4 regions of the Megasphaera sp. ASD88 genome follow, and region 1 is predicted to be linked to each of the others. Evidence: riboswitches for the same ligand, from Rfam matches in the RefSeq annotation. Region 1 holds a riboswitch; each other region holds the start of a gene.
The links. Region 1 has a riboswitch for S-adenosylmethionine ahead of CJ260_RS10615 (methionine ABC transporter ATP-binding protein). Riboswitches for the same ligand answer to the same signal wherever they lie in the genome.
Positions count from the first base shown of each region.

Region 2: linked by a shared signal. The riboswitch ahead of CJ260_RS07495 (MetQ/NlpA family ABC transporter substrate-binding protein) and the one ahead of CJ260_RS10615 (methionine ABC transporter ATP-binding protein) in region 1 are both predicted to bind S-adenosylmethionine.
Region 3: linked by a shared signal. The riboswitch ahead of CJ260_RS04215 (MetQ/NlpA family ABC transporter substrate-binding protein) and the one ahead of CJ260_RS10615 (methionine ABC transporter ATP-binding protein) in region 1 are both predicted to bind S-adenosylmethionine.
Region 4: linked by a shared signal. The riboswitch ahead of metK (methionine adenosyltransferase) and the one ahead of CJ260_RS10615 (methionine ABC transporter ATP-binding protein) in region 1 are both predicted to bind S-adenosylmethionine.

Region 1 is NZ_NQXW01000025.1:202-3,605, forward strand. Features, by position in the region: gene CJ260_RS10610 (methionine ABC transporter permease) at 64-717, opposite strand; gene CJ260_RS10615 (methionine ABC transporter ATP-binding protein) at 698-1,741, opposite strand; SAM riboswitch class I at 1,837-1,934, opposite strand; gene CJ260_RS10620 (cell wall metabolism sensor histidine kinase WalK) at 2,341-3,404, shown strand, end outside.
Region 2 is NZ_NQXW01000012.1:19,488-22,891, forward strand. Features, by position in the region: gene metF (methylenetetrahydrofolate reductase [NAD(P)H]) at 1-242, opposite strand, end outside; gene CJ260_RS07495 (MetQ/NlpA family ABC transporter substrate-binding protein) at 392-1,225, opposite strand; SAM riboswitch class I at 1,329-1,424, opposite strand; gene CJ260_RS07500 (C-GCAxxG-C-C family protein) at 1,591-2,013, shown strand; gene CJ260_RS07505 (hypothetical protein) at 2,065-3,404, opposite strand, start outside.
Region 3 is NZ_NQXW01000004.1:67,637-71,040, reverse strand. Features, by position in the region: gene CJ260_RS04225 (hypothetical protein) at 1-495, shown strand, start outside; gene rbr (rubrerythrin) at 641-1,177, shown strand; SAM riboswitch class I at 1,326-1,424, shown strand; gene CJ260_RS04215 (MetQ/NlpA family ABC transporter substrate-binding protein) at 1,555-2,373, shown strand; gene CJ260_RS04210 (flavodoxin family protein) at 2,511-3,044, shown strand; gene CJ260_RS04205 (GNAT family N-acetyltransferase) at 3,060-3,404, shown strand, end outside.
Region 4 is NZ_NQXW01000001.1:219,590-222,993, forward strand. Features, by position in the region: gene coaBC (bifunctional phosphopantothenoylcysteine decarboxylase/phosphopantothenate--cysteine ligase CoaBC) at 1-1,180, shown strand, start outside; SAM riboswitch class I at 1,258-1,360, shown strand; gene metK (methionine adenosyltransferase) at 1,416-2,606, shown strand; gene priA (primosomal protein N') at 2,732-3,404, shown strand, end outside.

The DNA.
Region 1 (3,404 bases):
ACCTGTATAACATAACCCAGACCATGGCAGGTTCTGCTGCGGTCTGGGTTATATCGTATCTACTTATTTTTTATTTTTCTTGCGCGAGGCGAAGTCGCCGCAGGCCTGGATGAGGTTGACGCCTACGATGAGGATGATGATCGTCGCCAGCATGACGTCGGCGCGGAAGCGCTGGTAGCCGTAGCGGATAGCGATGTCGCCGAGGCCGCCGCCGCCGATTGCGCCGGCCATGGCCGAAGCGCCGATGAGGTTGACGATGAGGACCGTAATGTTGTTGATGATCGTCGGCAGGGCTTCGGGAATGAGGACCTTGCGGATGATCTGGAAGGGCGTGGCTCCCATGGATTCAGCGGCTTCGACGAGGCCGAAATCGACGTCGCGGATAGACGTTTCGACGAGGCGGCTCAAAAAGGGAATGGCCACGATGGTCAGGGGCACGCAGGCTGCCGTCGTGCCGATGGACGTGCCGGCGATGATGCGGGTCAGAGGAATGATGGCGACCATGAGGATGATAAAGGGAATCGAGCGGATGATGTTGACGATGGTGCCCAGTATCTGATTGATAAAGCGGTTTTCCAAAATATGGCCCCGGCTGGTCGTGACCAGCGTAATGCCGAGGGGAATACCGATGATGGCGGCGATGATCGTCGCGACGGCGACCATGAAAACAGTTTCCTGAATGCCTTGGAGCATTAAATTAATGATTTCTTGGGACATATCCTAAAACCTCGCTTCCAATAGGTAATTCTTTGATATATTCAAATGCTTTTGCCTGTTGTTCCATAGAACCCATAATGACGACGATGAGATAGCCGAAAGGTTCGTCCTGAATGTAGTCGATATTGCCGTAGAGCACGCTGACGTAGGTGTGGAAGCGTTGTACGACCGATGCGACGACGGGTTCGTTCGTAGCCGCTCCCTTGAAGCGCAGGCGGACGAGCATATCGTAGCCCGGCGCAGGCTGATCCGTAATGCCCATCTTGGCGATGCCTGCGGGCAGTTCCATGTTGATGACCGATTTGACGAAGTCCTTCATCGTCTGGGACTGGGGATTGGTAAAGACGTCGACGACGCGGCCTGCTTCCTTGATGACGCCGCCCTCAATGACGGCAACGCGGTTGCAGATTTCCTTGATGACTGCCATTTCGTGGGTGATGATGACAATGGTAATGCCCAGGCGCTGGTTAATGTCCTTGAGCAGCTCGAGGATGGATTTCGTCGTCTGCGGATCCAGGGCCGACGTGGCTTCGTCGCACAGGAGGATGTTCGGGTCGCTGGCCAGAGCCCGGGCGATGCCGACGCGCTGCTTCTGGCCGCCCGACAGCTGGGCCGGGTAGTTGAACTGCCGGTCCGTCAGGCCGACTAATTCCAAAAGGTCGGCGACTTTTTTCTGGATGGCTTCCTTCGACGCGCCGATGAGCTCCAGCGGGAAGGCGATGTTGTCGAAGACCGTCCGCGACGAAAGCAGGTTGAAATGCTGGAATATCATGCCGATGTGCTTGCGTTCCGCCCGCAGCTGGGCGTCGGTCATGTTGGTCAGGTTCTTTTCGTCGATGATGACGTTGCCACTCGTCGGCCGTTCGAGCATGTTGATGCAGCGGACGAGGGTCGATTTGCCGGCGCCGCTCTTACCGATAATGCCGAAGATTTCGCCGTCTTCAATGGTCAGGTTGACGCCTTTGAGGGCGTGGACCTGGGCCTTGCCGTCGTAGGTTTTGGTAATGTTTTCCAGTTTTATCACAATATCAACTCCTTGATTCAGTACGAGTTCAACCCGGTGGCAGTACAACTAAAAAAAGCCGTCAACAGATGACGGCTCGGTACTTCGTGTATGTTGCTTCATCTGCCGGAATACTCCGTTGGAATTGGCACCTTCCCTGACGGGGGTTGCCGCAGCGTCATGGGGCCAGTCCCTCAGCTGCTCTGGATGAACTTGTATATTTGGTTGTTGCTTAACATATTATCACTAAGGAACGGGTGTTGTCAAATGCAAGAGGTATCTCGCCGTGTAAAATAATAAGAAAACAAAAGAAATAGGCGCGGCCTGTGGCCTGGGATTTTCGTAAAATTGCAGAATATACACAGGAAAATCGGAATATTTTTCTAAAAATATAGTTGCATTTTAAATGTATTAAGCCCATCAATCGGATGCCTGCTGCAGAAAAGACAAGGGCACGGAGGTTTTATGAAGAATTTTTCCTTCGTTTAATTTTTGTTTATCTTTTCCGCATACACTGCATAGTAATGAATATATTTGCGAACGCATCAAGATATCTGCGGCGGCGTGGTATAATAAAAGACAAGGCGCGTCATGCGGCAGGAAAGCGGGGAGAAGGACAGATGAACCTGAGAGATATACCTATTGGAAAACGATTGCTGTTGTCTAACTTTGTCATGATAGCCATTCCCGTGGCCTTTACTCTCGTCGTCAGCATCGCTATTTTTTTAGGCCTCCACTTCGGCAACATCAACAGGGCGGCGGCCATTTCCTTTCTCTGGCCGGAGAGCAATGGCCCGACCTTATCGGTGCAGTTTGAGCTGAGCCGCCTCTGTGTCCGCGCCGACTGGTATACCGGAGGCATGGGCCGGCTCATGCAGACGAGCGACCACTTGGAGGATCAGGGCCTTACCGTAGCGATTTCCCAGCAAGGACGAATCCTGTATGCGACGGAGTATACTGATCCCTGGGCGACGATCGGCGAGGCGTACCGGCGCAGCCCGGGCAGCGGCGCGGCCCTCAACTGGTCGGACGAAGGCATCGCCTTCCATTATACGTCGCCTGAGACGGGCGTAGCCGTAGCCGTCATCGGGCCGGTACAACTGCGCAAGCACGGCGGCATTTGGGACCTCAGCTCGAAGAATATCGTGAAGGTCGCCTTTGTCGTCTTAGCCGTATTAGCGGTCCTCGTGACGATTGCCGTAGGGCTTTTCTTAGCGCGCCTGCTGGCCCGGCAAATCGTCCGGCCCGTAGAGGAGATGCGGAACATCGCCGAAGACATCAGCCGAGGCAATCTGGACCACCCCGTCGTCGCCGACGGAAACGACGAAATCAGCCAGACCTGCCGGGCCTTTGAGACGATGCGCCGGGAACTGAAGGCATCGCGGGAAATGAGAGATGCCTACGACAAGAACCGCAAGGAGCTCATCGCCGGCATTTCCCACGACCTGGCGACGCCTCTGACCCGCATCGAAGGCTACGCCAGCGGCCTGCGCGACGGCATTGCCAATACGCCGGAAAAGCGCGGCCATTACCTGGCCATGATAATCGACACGTCGAAGATGATGACCCGCCTGGTGCGGACGCTGTTCCTCTTTTCCAAGTTTGACCTGGGACAGGTGGAATTCTGCTGGGAAAACGTAGATCTCTGTGGCTACTTGGAAGATTATACGAGCGAGCAGGCCGA
Region 2 (3,404 bases), on a different contig from region 1:
CAGGGCATATGAGCCGCCGTTTCGCAGCCGTAGGTGTGCTTGATAGCCGAGGCCACTTCGACGGTGCGGTTGCCGCCGCTGCCGCTTCCGCTGGCGCCGCAGGTGACACTGATGAAATCGGGATAAAGCTGGCTCAGCTCGTCTAAAGCGGCGTAAATCGTCTCGATGGGCGTATCCGGCTTGGGCGGGAAGACTTCAAAGGAAAAGACTGTTTTTTTGGCAAATAATTCATTTGTGCGCATATATATTGCTCCTTGCTGCATAGCTGACAGGGGGTAAGCACGAGTACAGCCGCGTGTTTTTGTTTATATTATATCATGAAGTATGGCCGTATGTATAACAAAAGGGCCTGGAACGAGGCCCTTTTGCATGAATATATATGTGTGTTGTATTAGAAGCTGGGCAGAATGGCTCCCTGGTATTTGTCTTCGATGAATTTCTTCACTTCCGGAGACTGGAGGGCTTTGACGAGAGCCTGGATTTCCGGGCGGTTTTCGTCGCCTTCGTGGATGGCTAAGATGTTAGCGTACGGCGAGTCTTTATCTTCGAGGAAAATCGCGTCCTTCAGCGGATTGAGGCCGGCTTCCATGGCGAAGTTCGTGTTGATGACGGCGATGTCTACGTCGTCAATGGAGCGGGGAATCTGGGCGGCTTCCAATTCGACGAACTGGAGGTTTTTGTCGTTTTTCACGATGTCCTGTACCGTAGAGGTGATGCTGCCGTTATCCTTCAGGGAAATCAGGCCGGCCTTCTGCAGGATGAGCAAGGCCCGGCCGCCGTTGGTCGGGTCGTTGGGGATGGCGACCTTCGCGCCGTTTGCCAATTCGTCCAGTTTGGCGACTTTATGGGAGTAAATGCCCATCGGTTCGATGTGGACCTTGCAGATGGCCTTGAGCTGCGTGCCGTGTTCTTTATTGAACGTTTCCATGTAGGGGCCGTGCTGGAAGAAGTTGGCGTCCAGCTCCTTGTCGTTCAGGGCCAGATTCGGCTTGACGTAATCTGTAAATTCGATGATCTTCAAATCGATGCCGTCCTTGGCTAAGAGGGGCTTGATTTCGTTTAAGATTTCCGCGTGGGGAACGGGCGTCGCGCCGACGGTCAGGACCTTATTCTGCGTCGACTCTTTGCCGCCTGCCGGGGCGTCGCTGCCGCAGCCGGCGGCCAATACGGCCAGCGCGCAGAGAGCCGCAGCGGCCAGGACGGTAAGTTTTTTGAAATGCTTCATAAATGATTCCTCCTAAATATAAAATGATATGGCGTAAGACCGTTTAGCCTTTTATCCCATGAAAAAAGCCCCTTTCCCAAGAGAAAGAGGTAGCGTCGCAGGGTCTTTATCTCTCGGAAATCAATCCGCAGGAATTAGCACCGTCGTTATCGGTTGCCGGGCTTCATTGGGCCAGTCCCTCCGCCGCTCTGGATAAAAGGATGTAAAATTGTCTTGAACATAGTGTATCATGAATCTCAGATTTGTCAAATTGCTATATTTGCATAGCCTGCCGGCCTGATATGACGAGAACGAAAGTAACGGGCAGAACGGCAAAAATGTGATATAATCAAAGGACGAGATATTGCATTAGGAGGTAATACGAAATGGAATCGATTCAAGACGTAGTAAAAAAATACCAGCAAGGCGGTAATAACTGTTCCGAAACGGTATTAAAGGCCTGCAATGAATATTACGGCCTCAACCTGTCGGACGACGTGTTCCGCATGGTATCGGTCATGGGCGGCGGCGTCGGCGGCTCGGGCTGTCTCTGCGGCGCCCTGAACGGCGCCTGCCATATCCTGGGCCTTCTCGTAGGCCGCAATACGCCGGAAGAAAAGACCAAGGCGGAAATCTACGCTCCCGTAAAGGAATTTTATCAGCTGTGGATGGGTAAGTTCCACGCGTCGTGCTGCCGCGTCCTCAAGAGCCCGGCCAACGGCGGCCCCGTATCCTGTCCGGAACTCATGGTCGGTACGGCGGAGCTCCTGGCGGCCTTTATAGAAGAAAAGGGATTGCTTAAAAAATAAAGACATGGAAAAGACCTCGTACGGCGTCGTACGAGGTCTTTTTTTGCGGGTTTATTTATTCGGCAGGATGACGTCGCGGGCCCGGACGTCCTTGCTCAGGCTGTCGATGTGGTTGGCAAAAATCTTGGCCATGCGGATATTTATTTCATCTTTCATTGGCACTTGATAATGCGATGGCGTAAGGGTGTTCCAGGCTGAAGACGGATTGCCGTCAACGTGGATGACATCGTTTTCATCGGGTTCAATGAGAACGTATGTGGGAATTTGATGCATGTCGTTTTGCCAGATGCCTAGTTTTACGTCAGGGCTATCTTTCGTGTCATTCTGCCGGGCCATGATAAAGGTAAGGGGGTAATAGCTCTTTTTACCGTTCGAGAACTGGGTGTACTGTGTGCGGAAATAGATGAGCGACTGTTTGAATGGCACAACGGCAATGGAATCACTGGCTTTGTCGGCAATGACGAAACAAGGGCCGGCTGTCGTCTGGAACAATGCTAGGTAGCCGTCGTCATCTTCTTCGGAAACAGCCACGACTTCACCATGGAGAGTATGGTCTTTTGCCATTGCCTTGGCGGTGTCTAGGCTGTTGGGGGACGGAAGCGTTTGATAGGCTGAGCCTTCTGGCAACGCTTTGCTGATGATGCGGTCGCTGTCGGAGAAGGTGACCTGCGTTGCCGTAGCCGATTGGACGAGGCCGCCTAAGCCGACGAGGCAGACGATGGAGACGGCCAGGCCGATGAGATAGGGCTTGGATTGTCCCGTCGGCTGCTTGCGCTTGACGAGGACGGCGCAGACAATCGCCGCGATGACGAGGGCCGCGCAGACGACGCCTAGCAGGATGGCCGTCGTCTGATGGAAAATGCGGAACTGGGCCTGCATGTGAATATCCTGGCCTGCCGAGGCGCCCTGGGTGTTGATAAAGGCCGGCTTCAAATCCCAGACGAGGGTCTTGCCGTCGTCGAGGACCTGGTCGGCGTTTGTGGCGTCGACGGCCATGGGCAGGTGCATCGTAAAGTCGAGAGACGCCGAGTTGACGGCGGCGGCGACGGCCTGGTTATGGATTTCGTTGAGCTGGGCCGCTTCCCGTTCAGCCTGCTTGCGGTATTCCAAATAACTCCAGACGTCGACGCTGGATGGTACCTGGAAGAAATTGGGAATATTGTCTTCGTAATGGGCCTGTGGCAGGGCGGCGTTTTCCTGTCCCTTGATCCGCGTATGGATGGAATAATAGTCATACAAGAGGCCCTTGTGCAGCCGGATTTCACCGTATTCCGGGTCGGGCGTCCAGAATTCGCCGCCTGTATCGGCAATATCCTGTATGCCGGCGTAGGTTTTGCTGGACCGGTAGCCGTTTGCCGTATCTTCGACGGTGAAGCCGTTCTGCCGGTCTT
Region 3 (3,404 bases), on a different contig from region 1:
TGCCTCGTCCTGACGCTGGTCTTTTCCTTTCTCAGCGTTCAGTCGTTTCTGAGCAACGACTACGCCCGCCTCCAGCGTTGGCTTGCCTATTATCAGGAATACAAGGCCTTCGAAGAAGCGGTCAAGCGGGGAAACGCCTCGAAGGCCGAGCTCTTCGAACGGCTGAAAACGATGTATCCCGGCCAAGTCAGCGAGCTGGAAACCCATCTCAAGGAAAAGTACGGCGACCTGACCGACACGGCAAAGGATACGCATAGCACCTTGTCCGACACGCTGAACGACACGCTCGAAACGTTCTCCTCATCCCACGCCGACATCGACGCCCTAAAAAAGGAAGCCGAAAGCAGGCTTTCCTCTAAGGCCGAAGACGCCGAACAGGCCATTTCAGAGCCGAAGCGTTCTGCTTCCCGTGACAGTAGTAAAGACACGGAATCGAAACACACTGACGATGCCAAAGAGCCGCGGCGCTCTGAGTCGGACACAGTGAAAGAATAATTTTTTCATATTTTATTAAAAAATAATTATTATCCATTGATTTTATTTTGCAAATAGAGTATAATGTACTCAGAGGTCAGGAAAGAGACCTGACAAGAGGCAGCACAGGCTGCGAGTTTACGTATGAAATTATGGAGGTATCGATATGGAATTAAAAGGAAGCAAAACTGAAAAAAACTTAATGGCAGCATTTGCCGGCGAATCCCAAGCAAGAAATAAATACACCTATTATGCAAGCGTAGCGAAAAAAGCCGGCTACGAACAGATCAAAGCCTTCTTTGAAGAAACAGCCAACAACGAAAAAGAACACGCTAAAATCTGGTTCAAACTGCTCAACGACGGCATGCCGAACGACATCGACGCGCTGAAAGACGCAGCCGCCGGCGAACATTACGAATGGACGGAAATGTACCCGACCTTCGCCAAAGAAGCCAGAGAAGAAGGCTTCGAACACATCGCCTACCTGTTTGAAAAAGTAGCGGAAATCGAAAAACACCATGAAGAACGCTACCTGGCCCTCCTGGCCAACATCGAAAACGGCACGGTCTTCAAGAAACCGGCGACGAAAACATGGGTATGCCGCAACTGCGGATTCATCGTCGAAGGCGAAGAAGCTCCGGAAGTATGCCCGGTCTGCGCTCATCCGCAAGCTTTCTTTGAATTGAAAAACGATAACTACTAAACCACCATATATAACGAGACACCATCACACATCCGAAAGCGGAGGCAGGAATCCTGCCTCCGTCTTTTGTCGTCGGAAAATTTTTGCCGCCAAAATATTGACATTCGGCACAAGAGATGGTATGATTCTTATCAACAATCATATATTGATTTCATCAAGAGCAGCCGAGGGAATGGCCCTATGACGCTGCGGCAACCCCCAAATGGGATAGGTGCCAAGTCCAGCGGATACATCCGACAGATGAACACATACGTAACCAAAGCCGTCATCTGTCGACGGCTTTTCTTTTTACCCGTATCGTCGCCGGCCCATCCTATGGCAGGCCGTCCTGCCTCTTGCCATGTGATTGATTCAGTATCAGAAAGGATGAACAACCCATGAACTCTTCTATCAAAAAACTCCTTGCTGCGGCCCTCATCGCCGCGACCTGCGTATTTGCCGCCGGCTGCGGCAGCTCCGACAGCGGCTCGGCCGACAAAAAGGAAATCGCCATCGGCGTAACGGCCGGCCCCCATGCGGAAGTCATGGAACAAGTAGCTAAAGAAGCAGAAAAACAAGGCCTGACCATCAAGGTCGTCGAATTCAACGATTTTGTACAGCCCAACAAAGCCTTGGCCGAAGGCGATTTGGATATGAACTCCATGCAGCATCAGCCCTACCTCGACAACGTCGTCAAAAACCAGGGCATGAAGCTGACCTCTATCGGCAAGACCATTATCCTGCCCATGGCCGTATATTCCCACAAATATAAAAACATCAGCGAAGTCGCCGACGGCGCTAAGGTTACCATTCCGAACGACCCGACCAACGGCGGCCGCGCCCTCCTGCTCCTGCAGCAAGTCGGCCTCATCACCCTTAAAAACGGCACCTCCGTCGACGCCTCCGTACCGGATGTCGTAAACAATCCGAAGCACCTCGAATTCATCGAGCTCGACGCCGCCCAGATTCCCCGTTCCCTCGACGATACGGACTTGGCCTGCGTCAACACGAACTACGCCATCCCGGCCGGCTTAAACCCGCAGAAGGATTCCCTCCTCGTAGAAGACAAGGATTCGCCGTACGCTAACGTCATGGTCGTCCGCGAAGATGAAGCCAATAACGAAACGTATAAAAAAGTCCTGGCTATCTACCAGTCTGAACCGATTAAAAAATTCATCAACGAACACTTCCAAGGCACGATTCTCCCGGCATTCTAAGAGAAACGGACATCGAGCCACCACGGCATGGCCCCTCGCGGCTATGCCGTTTTTAGTTATACGCTTATACGCTGCAGGAAATAATATAGTATAATGAAATAGTAAAAGGAAACTACGCGTTAAGGAGATGACAGCTGATGAAACACATCGTAATCCTATCGGGCAGCCCCAGAAAAAACGGAAACACGAACCTCTTGTGCCGCCAATTTCAGCAAGGAGCCGAAGAGGCGGGCCACAGCGTACGCTTTATCCCCCTGGCGGAAAAACGCATCGGCTTCTGCCGGGCCTGTGACGCCTGCATGCGCAGCGGCGGAGCCTGCATCCAGAAGGACGACATGGAAAATATCCTCTGCGCCTTCCAGCAGGCTGACGTCGTCGTACTGGCGACACCCGTCTATTTTTACGGCGTCAGCGCCCAGATGAAGGCCTGTATCGACCGTACCTATCCCATTTGGCAGCACCTCGGCCGCAAGGAAGTATACTACATCGTCTCCGCCGGCTTAGGCGAAGACATCATCGCCCGCTCCCTCGGCGACCTGGACGGATTTGTCGAGCACTTCGAGCAGTATGAAATCAAAGGCCGCCTGTACGCGTCCAACGTCATGGAAGCCGGAGCCGTCCGCACCCTGCCGGTCATGGAAGCAGCCTACCAGGCCGGCCTTCACGTATAGAGCAGGAGGATACTGATGGAATCATTACGATACAGAAAAGCCCGGACCGAGGATATGGAAGCCGTCATGGCCCTGCAGACCGCCGTCTTTCACGGCGAGCAGCTTATCCCCCGGGACGCCGTTGAAGCCTTTCTAGCCATGGAGCCCCAGTGCTGGGTCGCCGAGCTGGACGGCGTCATCGTCGGCACGGCTGCCGCCTGGCATGAAGGCGGTCAGCTCCATTGGGGCCGGTTCATCGTGACGAAGGCCCTGCGGGGCCGGCACATCGGCACGAAGCTGGCAGCCTTTACCTTTGCAGAACTCTTCGCCCAAGGAATCGATTCCATTTTTATGGAAGCCCGCGACACGACCGTCGCCATC
Region 4 (3,404 bases), on a different contig from region 1:
CAGCGGCGGCATTGCCGCGTTTAAGGCCGCCGAAATTGCCAGCATGCTGCGCAAGCGCGGCGCCGAAGTCAAGTGCATTATGACCGATCACGCGACGGAATTTATTACGCCGCTGACGATGCGGGAAATTTCCGGCAATCCCGTCGCCGTATCCATGTTCGGCGATATTCCCGAATTTAACGTCGAGCACATCGCCCTGGCCCAGTGGGCCGACGTGTTCGTCATCGCTCCGGCTACGGCCAACATCATCGGAAAAATTGCCGGCGGCATTGCCGACGATATGCTGACGACGACGGTCATGGCTACGACGGCTCCCGTCGTCATCGCCCCGGCTATGAACAGCAACATGTACACGAATCCCATCGTGCAGAAAAATATCGCCGCTCTCAGAGAGTACGGCTATGAAATCATCGAGCCTGCTACAGGTCATTTGGCCTGCGGCGTTACCGGCGTCGGCCGCCTGCCAGAACCGGAAGATATTGTCGACTACATTGAATTTGCAGCCTGCCGGACGGACCTGCTGAAAGGGAAGAAGGTCATCGTTACGGCCGGCGGCACGCGTGAGCCTATTGATCCGGTCCGCTTTATCGGCAACCATTCCAGCGGCCGCATGGGCTTTGCTATCGCTAAAGCTGCAGCCTTTGCCGGCGCAGACGTCACCTTGGTCGCCGGCAGCAACGACCATTTGAAGACGCCGGCCGGCGTAGCGCGCCGCGTCGACGTAGGCAGCACCAACGACATGAAGGCCGCCGTCGATTCGTATTACGACGACTGCGATCTGGTCATCAAGTCGGCTGCCGTCGCCGATTACCGTTCGGCTCATCCGGCGGCGAATAAGATCAAGAAATCCGACGAAACGCTGACCTTGACGATGGCTAAAAACCCGGACATCCTGTACGGCTTGGGGCAACGCAAGGCCCATCAGGTGCTCATCGGCTTTGCCGCCGAAACGACGAACCTCATCGAGTACGGCACGGCTAAGTTAAAGAAGAAGAACCTCGACATGCTCGTCGCCAACGACGTCAGCGCCGAAGGGGCCGGCTTCCAGGGCACGACGAATATCGCCACCTTCCTGTTCCCCGACGGATCGATGGAAAAACTGGAGAAAATGGACAAGGAAGACCTGGCAACGGTCATCGTAGAACGGGCCGCGGCGATTTTAGCCAAAAAAAATCAGTAATGGAGGCCATGATTTTTCGAATAGGTCTTGCATAATTCCTCTTGTTAGTATACAATAGGTCAAGTGAATAAAATATTTAACCATCAAGAGCTGTGGAGGGATTGGCCCGATGATGCAGCAGCAACCTTCAGTGAATGAAAGGTGCTAAATCCAACAGTGTAGCGTACTGAAAGATGGGCTGATACATACCCCTCTTTTCAGAGGGGATTTTTTTTGAACGCATAAGGAGGATATAATGGCAAAGAATCGTGAATTTTTTACGTCTGAATCCGTAACTGAAGGCCATCCCGACAAAATGGCCGACCAAATCTCTGACGGCATTTTGGATGCAATTTTGGAAAAAGATAAAAACGCCCGCGTCGCCTGCGAAACCCTCGTAACGACAGGCATGGTACACGTCGTAGGCGAAATCTCTACGACGTGCTACGTAGATATTCCGCACATCGTACGCGAAACGGTTCGCAATATCGGTTATACCCGCGCAAAATACGGCTTTGACTGCGATACGTGCGGCGTCCTCGTTTCCCTGGACGAACAGTCCCCGGACATCGCCATGGGCGTTGACGAAGCGCAGGAAAAGAAATCCGGCACGACGGATAAATTCGACTCGATCGGCGCCGGCGACCAGGGCATGATGTTCGGCTACGCGACGAACGAAACGGACGACTACATGCCGCTGCCGATTTCTCTGGCTCACCGCCTGTCCCGCCGTCTGGCCAAGGTCCGCAAGGACGGCACGCTGCCGTACCTCCGTCCGGACGGAAAGACGCAGGTAACGGTCGAATACGAAGACGGCAAGCCCGTCCGCATCGACACCATCGTCATTTCGGCTCAGCACAGCCCGGAAGTTACGCGCGAACAGATTGAAAAAGATTTGCTCGAATACGTCATCAAGCCGGAACTTCCCGAAGGGTTGTTCGACGACCAGACGAAGCTGTTCATCAACCCGACAGGCCGCTTCGTCATCGGCGGTCCTCAGGGTGACTCCGGCCTTACGGGCCGCAAGATCATCGTCGACACCTACGGCGGCATGGCTCGTCACGGCGGCGGCGCTTTCTCCGGCAAGGACCCCACAAAGGTAGACCGCTCGGCAGCTTATGCAGCCCGCTATGTGGCGAAGAACATCGTAGCCGCAGGCTTGGCGGATAAATGCGAAATCCAGCTGGCCTATGCCATCGGCGTAGCCCATCCCGTTTCTATCCACGTAGAAACCTTCGGCACGGGCAAAGTCGAAAACGAAAAGATTGTCGAATTGATCCGCAAACACTTCGACCTCCGTCCGGCCGGCATCATCGAAATGCTCGACTTGCAGCGCCCGATTTACAAACAGACGGCCGCTTACGGTCATTTCGGCCGCAACGATCTGAACCTGCCTTGGGAACAGCTTGATAAAGCCGACGTTCTCCGTCAGGAAGCCGGCTTATAAGACTGGACCATCTCAGAGGAATCATGCCTTCCAGGTGGCATGGCTGAATTAAATATGATACAATGTATAGGGGCTTGCTTCGTCAAGTCCCTATCTTTATGTTATACAAACGCAGGAGCAGGGCTATGGTAGCAGACATCATCATCAATACGACGGCCAAACGGCTGCAGCAGACCTTTTCCTATATCGTCCCGGACGGCATGGCTGTGCACGTCGGCAGCCGCGTGCAGGTTCCCTTTGGACGACGGCAGGAAGAAGGAATCGTCGTCGCCGTCAGCGAGAGAAATGCAGGCGAATATGCATACGAGCTCAAGCCGATCAGCGCCGTGCTGTCGGCGCAGGCGGGGTTTCAGGAAGAAATGATCGAAACGGCTTCCTGGATCAGCCGGTATTATCTCTGCAACCTTGCCGACGCCCTCCGCCTGTTCATGATAGAAAAGAAAGGGCTGGAAGTCCGTCTGTATGTTACGGTTGGAACGAAGGCCCCCACGTCGGCGGAAGACGCCGATGTCGCCGCGTACGTCCAAGCGAAGGGCCAGGTGGAAAAAGCGGCGCTGGCGCGGAAATTCGGCGCCAGGCGAGTAGACGCTCTGCTTGAGGCAGGCGTACTGCAGGTAGAGAAGGGCTGGAAAAATAAAATATCCGATAAAACGGAAAAGTGGCTGTCCTTTGTGCGGGACGACGCCGACGGCCTGCTGGCGAACCGGCGGCGGCAGGCGGCCTTGCTGGCTGAATTGAAGCAAGCAGGCAGCGCGCCCGTATCTGCTTTTATTGGAAAAGGATACAGTGCCGACGTCA